DNA from 3 places in the Pseudomonas sp. MH9.3 genome. Region 1 is predicted to be linked to each of the others. Evidence: predicted binding sites of a transcription regulator. Region 1 holds the regulator's gene; each other region holds the start of a gene.

The links. Region 1 encodes FliA, which starts transcription of late flagellar genes. Its sites were predicted from a motif close to CTAAAGTTTNNNNNNNNNNNGCCGNTAA; they were not measured.
Region 2: a site for FliA is predicted at 1,315-1,342, ahead of RHM60_RS15600 (methyl-accepting chemotaxis protein). Genes of this name have one in related genera too.
Region 3: a site for FliA is predicted at 1,598-1,625, ahead of RHM60_RS07440 (methyl-accepting chemotaxis protein). Genes of this name have one in related genera too.

Annotation. Positions count from the first base shown of each region.
Region 1 is NZ_CP133785.1:1,883,430-1,886,704, reverse strand. Features, by position in the region: gene flhF (flagellar biosynthesis protein FlhF) at 1-552, shown strand, start outside; gene fleN (flagellar synthesis regulator FleN) at 658-1,491, shown strand; gene fliA (RNA polymerase sigma factor FliA) at 1,488-2,228, shown strand; gene RHM60_RS07975 (chemotaxis response regulator CheY) at 2,396-2,770, shown strand; gene RHM60_RS07970 (protein phosphatase CheZ) at 2,789-3,275, shown strand, end outside.
Region 2 is NZ_CP133785.1:3,505,512-3,508,786, forward strand. Features, by position in the region: gene RHM60_RS15600 (methyl-accepting chemotaxis protein) at 1-1,218, opposite strand, end outside; gene RHM60_RS15605 (NorM family multidrug efflux MATE transporter) at 1,448-2,824, shown strand; gene RHM60_RS15610 (putative bifunctional diguanylate cyclase/phosphodiesterase) at 2,874-3,275, opposite strand, start outside.
Region 3 is NZ_CP133785.1:1,756,748-1,760,022, reverse strand. Features, by position in the region: gene RHM60_RS07440 (methyl-accepting chemotaxis protein) at 1-1,509, opposite strand, end outside; partial or broken gene RHM60_RS25680 (methyl-accepting chemotaxis protein) at 1,773-1,910, opposite strand; partial or broken gene RHM60_RS25675 (PAS domain-containing protein) at 2,082-2,753, opposite strand; gene msrA (peptide-methionine (S)-S-oxide reductase MsrA) at 3,225-3,275, shown strand, end outside.

The DNA of each region.
Region 1 (3,275 bases):
ATGGACAGCTACCGCATTGGCGCCCAGGAACAGCTCAAGACCCTCGGCCGCATTCTCAATGTGCCGGTGACCCACGTCGACCCGGGCCAGTCCCTGGCCAACGCCCTCGACCCGCTGCTGCGCAAGCGCGTGGTGCTGATCGACACCGCCGGCCTGCAAGCCAGCGATCCGGCGTTGCGCATGCAGCTGGAAAGCCTGGCCGGCCGTGGGATCAAGTCGAAAAATTACCTGGTGCTTGCAACCACCAGCCAGAAACAGGTTCTTACCGCTGCGTATCACAGTTACAAGCGCTGCGGTCTGGCCGGCTGCATCCTCACCAAGCTCGACGAAACCGCGAGCCTGGGCGAAGTACTGAGCCTGGCAATCAGTCATGAATTACCGGTCGCCTACCTGACCGACGGCCCGCGAATCCCGGATGATCTGCATCTGCCGCGTCGTCATCAGTTGGTCAGCCGTGCCGTGAGTGTGCAAATGCAAGACGAGCCTAGCGAGGAAGCGATGGCTGATATGTTCGCCGACCTTTACCACAACCCGGCAAAACGGGTCGGTTGAGGCAGGATGAACACCGTGAAATGTACCTACATCGATGGTCTGCAAGCGATTCAAGCGGCCAAGCCATGTAGCCTGCGTCTAAGCAAGACAAGGTAAAGAAATAAAATGGGCAGCATGCATCCCGTACAGGTGATCGCGGTGACCGGCGGCAAAGGTGGCGTCGGGAAAACTAACGTGTCAGTGAATTTGTCCCTGGCCCTGGCAGAGCTTGGCCGTCGCGTCATGCTGCTGGACGCTGACCTGGGCCTGGCGAACGTGGACGTTCTGCTGGGGCTGACCCCCAAACATACCCTTGCCGATGTGATCGAAGGGCGCTGTGAGCTGCGCGATGTGCTGCTGCAGGGGCCCGGCGGGATCCGCATCGTGCCGGCTGCCTCCGGCACCCAGAGCATGGTGCACCTGAGCCCGGCGCAGCATGCCGGCCTGATCCAGGCGTTCAGCGATATCGGCGACAACCTCGACGTACTGGTGATCGACACCGCCGCCGGCATCGGCGAGTCCGTGGTCAGCTTTGTGCGCGCCGCGCAGGAAGTGCTGCTGGTGGTGTGCGACGAGCCCACTTCGATCACCGACGCCTACGCCCTGATCAAACTGCTTAACCGTGACTACGGCATGAACCGCTTCCGCGTGCTGGCCAACATGGCCCAGAGCCCGCAGGAAGGGCGCAACCTGTTCGCCAAGCTGACCAAGGTCACGGATCGTTTTCTCGATGTCGCCCTGCAATACGTTGGCGCAGTTCCCTACGACGAATGCGTGCGAAAGGCTGTGCAAAAACAGCGTGCGGTCTACGAAGCATTCCCGCGTTCCAAGTGTGCGCTGGCATTCAAGGCGATTGCCCAGAAGGTCGATACCTGGCCGCTGCCCGCCAACCCGCGTGGGCATCTGGAGTTCTTCGTCGAGCGATTGGTGCATCAGACAAGCGCGGGTCCTGTGCTATGACATCCAGCGGCTACAACCTCTATAAAAAATCGGCACGCGACAGCCAGGGCGAATTGATCGAGCGCTATGCGCCGCTGGTCAAGCGCATTGCCTATCACCTGCTGGCGCGCCTTCCGGCCAGTGTGCAGGTCGAAGACCTGATCCAGGCCGGCATGATCGGCCTGCTCGAAGTGTCGACCAAGTACGACGCGAGCAAGGGCGCCAGTTTCGAGACGTATGCGGGTATTCGCATACGTGGCGCGATGCTCGATGAAGTGCGTAAAGGGGATTGGGCGCCGCGTTCGGTGCACCGCAATACGCGGATGGTCAGTGACGCAATTCGCTCAATTGAAGCAAAAACCGGTCGCGACGCTAAAGATCACGAAGTTGCGGCCGAACTCCAATTGAGTCTCGATGATTATTACGGGATTTTGAACGATACCTTGGGCAGCCGCCTGTTCAGTTTCGACGACCTGTTGCAGGACGGCGAACACGAAGGGCTGCACGAGGACGGCGCGAGTGCGCATATGGAACCGTCACGCGACCTGGAAGATGAACGTTTCCAGGGCGCACTGGCGGAAGCCATTGCCAACTTGCCGGAGCGTGAGCGCCTGGTCCTGGCGCTGTACTACGACGAAGAGCTGAACCTCAAGGAAATCGGTGAGGTCCTGGGGGTCAGCGAATCGCGTGTCAGCCAGTTGCATAGCCAGTGCGCAGCCCGTTTGCGGGGGCGTTTGGGAGAGTGGCGCGCGCGCTGACAGGCAGTGTGGGGACACTGCAGACGATACCGCGAGGGTCACGACCTTCGCGGGGTCGACCCGTGGTGGACCCGGCAGTCCTTTTTGTGTAACGCCTGTTGATTGAAATGGCGCGTCCAGGTGCTGGGCGCGTTTAAGACTGCTTGGAGGTCGAATTGGACAAGAACATGAAAATCCTCATCGTTGATGACTTCTCAACGATGCGGCGGATCATAAAAAACCTGTTGCGTGACCTTGGGTTCACAAACACGGTCGAGGCGGACGACGGCATTACGGCGATTCCGATCCTCAACAGCGGCAGCATCGACTTTCTGGTAACCGACTGGAACATGCCGGGCATGACTGGCATCGACTTGTTGCGCCATGTGCGCGCCGACGAAAAGCTGCGCAGCCTGCCTGTACTGATGGTGACCGCCGAAGCCAAGCGTGAACAGATTATCGAAGCCGCCCAGGCCGGGGTAAACGGTTACGTGGTCAAGCCATTCACTGCATTGGCGCTAAAAGAGAAGATCGAAAAAATCTTCGAACGCATCCACGGCTAATGCCATCGCGGGGGAGCTATGGAGCATAAAGAAACAACATTGGGCGATTTTGAGTCGACCCTGAAAAAACATGCTCACCAGTTGGTCGACAGCCTTGAAAAAGGTCATTTCGGCGACGCGGTGCAGTTGATCCATGAGCTTAACCAGACCCGTGACCGCGGCCTGTACCAGGAAGTGGGCAAGCTCACGCGCGAGCTGCACAGTGCGATCGTCAATTTCCAGATTGACCCGCACATGCCCCAGGCCGAAGAAATTTCGCAGATCACCGATGCCACCGAACGCCTGTCCTATGTGGTCAAGCTGACCGAAGCGGCGGCCAACCGCACCATGGACCTGGTGGAAAACGCCACGCCTCTGGTCAATGGCATGGCCACCGAGGCTCAAGCGCTTAGCCACGACTGGGGCCGCTTCATGCGTCGCGAAGTCGGTGCTGAAGAGTTTCGTGAACTGGCCCGTCGGGTCGACGGTTTTCTGTCGCGCAGCGAACAGGAAAACCGCACGGTGG
Region 2 (3,275 bases), 1.6 Mb from region 1:
ATAGGCACTGCCCGACAACCCGGACAACGCCTGGGCACGGCTGTTGACCTCTTCGGCCGCCTTGCGGATCTGCGACACCATGGTCGACAGCGCTTCGCCCATCTGGTTGAAGCTGCGCGCCAACTGGCCGATCTCGTCATGGCTGGAGACGTTGAGGCGTGCGCTCAAATCGCCCGCACCCAAGGCTTCGGCCTGACGCACCAGGTCGCTCAGCGGCGCCAGCTTGCTGCGCAACAGCCACACGATTGCGCCCACCGCCAGCAACATCGCCAGCACACTGCCGATCACCAGCCGCATGCCGACTTCCCAGGTCACGGCACGAATTTCGGCTTTCGGCATGCTCGCCACCACGGCCCAGGGGCCGCCCTCGAAGGGCACCGACACGCTGTAGAAATCTTCGTTTTTGTCACTCCAGAAGCGGCCTGCGCCAGGCTTTTTCGCCAGGTCCAGCATCACCGGCACTGCTTGATCCGGCGCCTGCACGCCAGCGGGCGGCACCAGCCAGTGCTTCTGTTCGTCGAGCAGGGCCAGGGAACCGGTCTGGCCGATGCGGAAGCGCTTGAGGTTTTCGAACTGCGCGGCCTGCGCATCGGTGTAGTCAAAGCCGATGAACAGCACGGCGATGACCTTGCCGCTGCTGTCGCGCACCGGGCTGTACTGAGTCATGTAGGAGCGGTCGAACAACACGGCGCGGCCGATATAGACCTGGCCATTGAGCACGCGCTGATAGGCCGGGCCCTGGCGGTCCAGCACGGTGCCGATGGCGCGGCTGCCGTCCTGCTTGGTCAGGGAGGTGCTGACGCGGATGAAGTCGTCGCCGCTGCGCACGAACACCGTGGCCACACCGCCGGACATCTGCTTGAACTCATCCACTTCCGTGAAGTTGTTGTTGAGCACATCGCTGCCCAGCAACAGGCTCGGGGTCTGCACGCCGCCCACGGCGATCATCTGATCGGCGCGCACGCTCAACCCGGCGCTGAAGCGCTTTTCAAACAGGCCGGTGAGGCGCTGCGTGCTCTCGCGCAGGGTGCTGTGGAAGGTATTGAGCTGATCGGCGAGCAATCGCGCCTCGCTGGCCAGATGCTCCTCGCGGGTGGCAAGGTTGGCGGAGTCGAGAGAACGCAAGGCGAAAACGGTACTGCCGCCGATGGCGACAGCCAGAATCACGGCCAGTGCGAGACCTAACTGTGAGGCAATCCGGGCGCGAGGTTGAGACATGACAGCTCCTGACCGAGGCCAGGATCATCCTGATCTCATAGCGATGCTCGGCAAATTATCTAGTGGGAAACGTCGGGGTGAAGGTCCGACACACCTACTTCGGCGGGGTTTGCCAATACTTGAGAGAATCAAGGGGGCATTACGCAAACGATTGCATTCATCTCTTTTTACAATTGCGCGCAAAGCACCGAGAATCCCCCTTCGCCATCCTTCCGCCTTTTCGAGTGTGATGATCATGCAGCCTGCGGCACGTACCGAACTCTGGGCCATTCTGCGGCTGTCTGGGCCGTTGATCGCCTCACAGCTGGCGCACATGCTGATGGTGCTGACCGACACCTTGATGATGGCCCGCCTGAGCCCGGAAGCCCTGGCCGGTGGTGGCCTGGGCGCGGCGACTTATTCGTTCGTGGCGATTTTCTGCATCGGCGTGATTGCGGCGGTGGGCACGCTGGTCGCCATTCGTCATGGTGCAGGGGATATCGAAGGCGCCACCCGCCTGACCCAGGCCGGGCTGTGGCTCGCCTGGTTGATGGCGTTGGCGGCGGCCTTGCTGTTGTGGAACCTCAAGCCGGTGCTGCTGATGTTCGGCCAGACCGAAACCAACGTGCATTCGGCGGGGCAGTTCCTGACCCTGCTGCCGTTCGCCCTGCCCGGCTACCTGAGCTTCATGGCCTTGCGCGGCTTCACCAGCGCCATCGGCAAGGCGACGCCCGTGATGGTGATCAGCCTGGGCGGCACGGTGGTCAACTACCTGCTCAACCATGCATTGATCGAAGGCATGTTCGGCCTGCCCAAGCTCGGCCTGATGGGCATCGGCCTGGTGACTGCCATTGTCGCCAATGGCATGGCGCTGGCCCTGATGGCGTACATCCGCAGCAACCGCGTCTATGCCGCCTACCCGCTGAGCACCGGCCTGCTGCGCCTCAATACCCATTACCTGCGCGAGCTATGGCGCCTGGGCCTGCCGATTGGCGGCACCTATGCGGTGGAGGTCGGGCTGTTCGCCTTTGCGGCGCTGTGCATGGGCACCATGGGCAGCACGCAGTTGGCGGCGCATCAGATTGCCCTGCAGATCGTCTCGGTGGCGTTCATGGTCCCGGCGGGTATGTCCTACGCGGTGACCATGCGCATCGGCCAGCACTACGGCGCCGGGCAATTGCTGAAGGTGCGTACGGCCGGGCGCGTAGGCATGGGCTTTGGCGGCGTGGTGATGCTGGGGTTTGCCGGGGTTTTGTGGCTGTATTCCGACCCGCTGATTGGTCTGTTTCTCGACCACAACGACCCGGCGTTCCACGATGTGATCGTACTGGCCGTCAGCCTGCTGGCGGTGGCGGCCTGGTTCGAACTGTTCGACGGTGTGCAAACCATCGCCATGGGCTGCATCCGTGGGCTCAAGGACGCCAAGACCACCTTTCTGGTGGGGCTCGGTTGCTACTGGCTGATCGGCGCGCCGTCGGCGTGGTTGATGGCGTTCACCTTTGGCTGGGGGCCGACAGGGGTGTGGTGGGGGCTGGCGCTGGGATTGGCGTGTGCGGCGGTGAGCCTGACCTGGGCGTTTGAAGCGAAGATCAAGCGGATGATTCGGCAGGCGGCACTGCCTGGTTAAAACGGTGGGAAGCGGCTTGCTCTCTCCCACCGTTTATGGGGTTTGCACGTCAGCCCAGTTGCGCCTGCTGGCCCTTGCCGTGAGTCAAATACTGCACCAACTCCGGCAACGGTAACGGCTTGCTGATCAGGTAGCCCTGGGCCTGGTCGCAGCCGAACAGGCGCAGCAACGCCAGTTGCTCCGGCGTTTCCACGCCTTCGGCCACCACTTCCAGGTTGAGGTTGTGGGCCAGGTTGATCATGGCGTGGACCAGCTTGCGGTTCTCTTCGCGCTCCTCCATGCCGCCGACAAAGCTCTTGTCGACCTTCAGCAAGGCAATCGGCAGGCTGTTGAGGTGCACGAACGACGAAAAGCCAGTGCCAAAGTCGTCCAGGGAAAACCGCACGCCGAGGCGGCCGAGGGCGTCCATGGTCTGCTTGACCAGGTCGCTGCGGCGCATCACGGCGGTTTC
Region 3 (3,275 bases), 130 kb from region 1:
CGAGCGCTCAACGTTGCGCGCAACGTCCTGGCTGGCCATGGTCTGCTCACGCAAGGCGAAGGAGATCTGATCGACCACCTGCAGCACTTTCTCCGAGCTTTCGCGAATTTCGACGATGGCCGCACCGGCGGTACCCGCCGTTTCCACGCCCTGGCTCACTTCGAGCACACCGCCGCGCATGCTTTCGACGGTTTCGCGCACGCCGGCCTGGATTTTCTCGATCATGATCGCGATTTCCTTGGTCGACTTGCCGGTGTTCTGCGCCAGCAGGCGCACCTCATCGGCCACCACGGCAAACCCGCGCCCTTGCTCGCCGGCCCGGGCCGCTTCGATGGCGGCGTTGAGCGCCAGCAGGTTGGTCTGGTCGGCAATGCCCTGAATCACGCTGATGATCGAGGAAATCTGTTCGGAGTGCTGGCCCAACCCGGCCACCTGAGTGGAGGAGTGCTGCACGGTTTTGGCAATGCCGTTCATGCTCGCCAGCGTATTTTCGATGACCCGCGCGCCGTCCTTGGATTGCTCGCCCGAACGGCTGGCAAGCTGGTGCGCCTCGTCGGCGTTTTCCGAGACGTGATGGATGCTCACGGTCAGCTCTTCAATGGTGGCGGCCATCATCGAGGCCGAGGTCGACTGCTCCTGAATCGCACCGGACAGTTGCTCCGACGCGCCGGAAATCTGCTGCACCGATACCACCAACTGGTTGGCCGCTTCGCTGATCTGTTGAATCATTTCCCGCAGGCGTTTCTGCATGCGGTCGAAGGCTTTGGGCAACTCGTCATGGCTGCTGGTGTCGATCACCGTATCCAGCTTGCCGTTGGCAATCGCGGTGGCGGCATCAATCGCCAGTTGCAGGCGCCGAGTGGTGCTACGGCCCAGAGAGGTGGCGAGGATCAACGACAACGCAGCCGACAAGATGCCGCCCACGATCAGGATCGTCAGCGCCATGTGCTTGGCATCGATCATTTCCTGGCTTCTTTGCGCCAGCAGGGCGGTTTCGGTGGCGGTGATTTCAGCCAGGGTCGCACGCATGCTGTCCATCTTGGCCTTGTCTGCGCCGGCGGTGATGCGCGCGTCCAGTTCGTCATCGGGCAGTTTGCTTGCGGTGAGGCTTCTGCGCAGGGCGATGATCGGGTCGATGTCTTCGGCAAGCCAGCGCTTTTGCGTGTCGCCCAGGGTGGCCAGGCGTTGTTGCTGCGCCGGGTTATCCGCCGTCAGGCGTTTGAGCAGCTCCAACTTCTCTAAAAAGCGTTTTTCGCCGGCTACCAACGGTTCCAGAAAGTTGTCTTTGGACGCGATGACGAAACCGCGCATACCGGTTTCGATGTTGATCAACTGTTCCAGCGCCAATTGTGCGGCGCTTAATACTTCATAAGTGTGCACGTTACTATTTGTAGCATCTTCTACAGTTTCGAAGCCTCTATAGGCGCTCCCCACCAATAAACCGATCAGTACAACGACTGCCGTAAAACTTGCATAAAGTTTCTGCGAAATGCTTAGTTTGCTGAACATGATGTTCGGTCCTGAAACGAGCCTATCCATGGCATATATAGTGGGATTGTTGTGTGTTTCGGGCAGGGATTAAGGGCTCCGTAACTAACTATCGGCCGGGCTGTTGTTAACTTTAGAGGCGGCCTGCAAAGGGTGTGATAGTTCGCTACTTTTTTGCTTTTTTTACGTCTTGTTCATTGATTCGACAAGCGCCTCTTGCCGTAGCGGGAGAGGCGCCTGAAATGGGCGACTTACCGAGCAATCATCCCGGCCGCCTGTTCGGTGGCTTCGGTGGTGCGCGTTGCCAGCTTGCGCACCTCGTCGGCCACCACTGCGAAACCACGCCCGGCCTCGCCGGCACGCGCCGCCTCAATCGCGGCATTCAGTGCCAGCAGGTTGGTCTGGCTGGCGATGCTCTGAATCGTCCCGACAATCTGCGACAACTGCGCAATGTTGGTTTCCAGCGTGCGCTGGTGCTCGCCCTCCGCCGCGCGCAACGCTTGCTGTTCATGCTGCAAGTGCACATCCACCAGCGCGCCCACCACCCGCAGTGGCGCACCCTGCGGATCGCGGCGCGTCTGGCCGCGCGCGCGGAACCAGCGGTATTCGCCAGTTTTCATCTTCAACCGGTATTCGATATCAAACGGCGTTTGCCCGGACTTGTCATTCAAGTGCGCGCCAAACGCATTCAGGCTGCGCTCCTTGTCATCCGGGTGCAGCCGGGAGGCCCAGCTGTCCAGCACATCGGGAAACTCCTGCACCGTTTCAAAACCCAGCAGGCGTCGAAACTGAGGCGACCACCAGAAGGGGTTCTTCGGGTTCACCGGGTCGCCGGCAATCACTTCCATGTCCCACAAACCGTCGGAAAGCATCTCCCTGGCCAGTTCGAAGCGGGTGATGATCACGTCGTGTTCCTGATCGCGCTGCAGCTGATCATGAATATCGCGCAACGCACCGGCCACGCGGATCGGCGTGCCGCGCTCATCGCGCAGCGTTTCACCCTGGGCGTGAAACCAGCGGTAGGAGCCGTCCTTCATCGCCAACCGATTGTTCACGTTGTACGGCGTGTTTCCCGACTTGTCGTTCAGATGCCGCGCAAAGGCGTCGAGCGTCGCCTGCTTGTCCTGCGGATGCAGGCGATCGGCCCAACTGGCCAACACGTTTGGAAAATCACGCTCGTCAGAGAAGCCGAGCAGGCTGCGAAATTGCGGCGACCACCAGAAACGGTTCTTCGGATTGATCGGGTCGCCCGCCACCACCTCCATGTCCCAGAGGCCCTCGCTGGAGGCGCGGTTGACCAGGTCGAAGCGGATTTCGGAGGCCTGGGCGGAGGCGGCCGACTCGCGCAGCAATTCACGGGCAGATTCGAGTTCGTTTTCGAGCTGGGTGATGCGCGATTGCGCTTCACGGCTGGATGATTCAAGCACGGCCAGCGCATCAAGCACCGCTGGGGCGGTTGTGCGGCGATCGATATGAGGCTGCTGACCGCTTTTGATCGCCGCTGTCAGTTGGTGCAGGGCGCGACGGTCACGGTGTAGAAAGGCAAAGATGGACATAGCGTAAAGGCTCAATAAGTGATGCGGGCCTCATCCATGGCACCTTGCCATCTATGTCGACAGGTTGTTGAGAAACTGTACATTTATTTTGGTTTTGCATCGGTGTTTGACGCGTTGACTTGCTATTGGCGGGCACAGCCCCATAACTACCTGCATATCCATTCAGCGTGAGGGCAGACCATGACCAACCACACCGAAACCGCCATCCTCGCCGGCGGCTGCTTCTGGGGC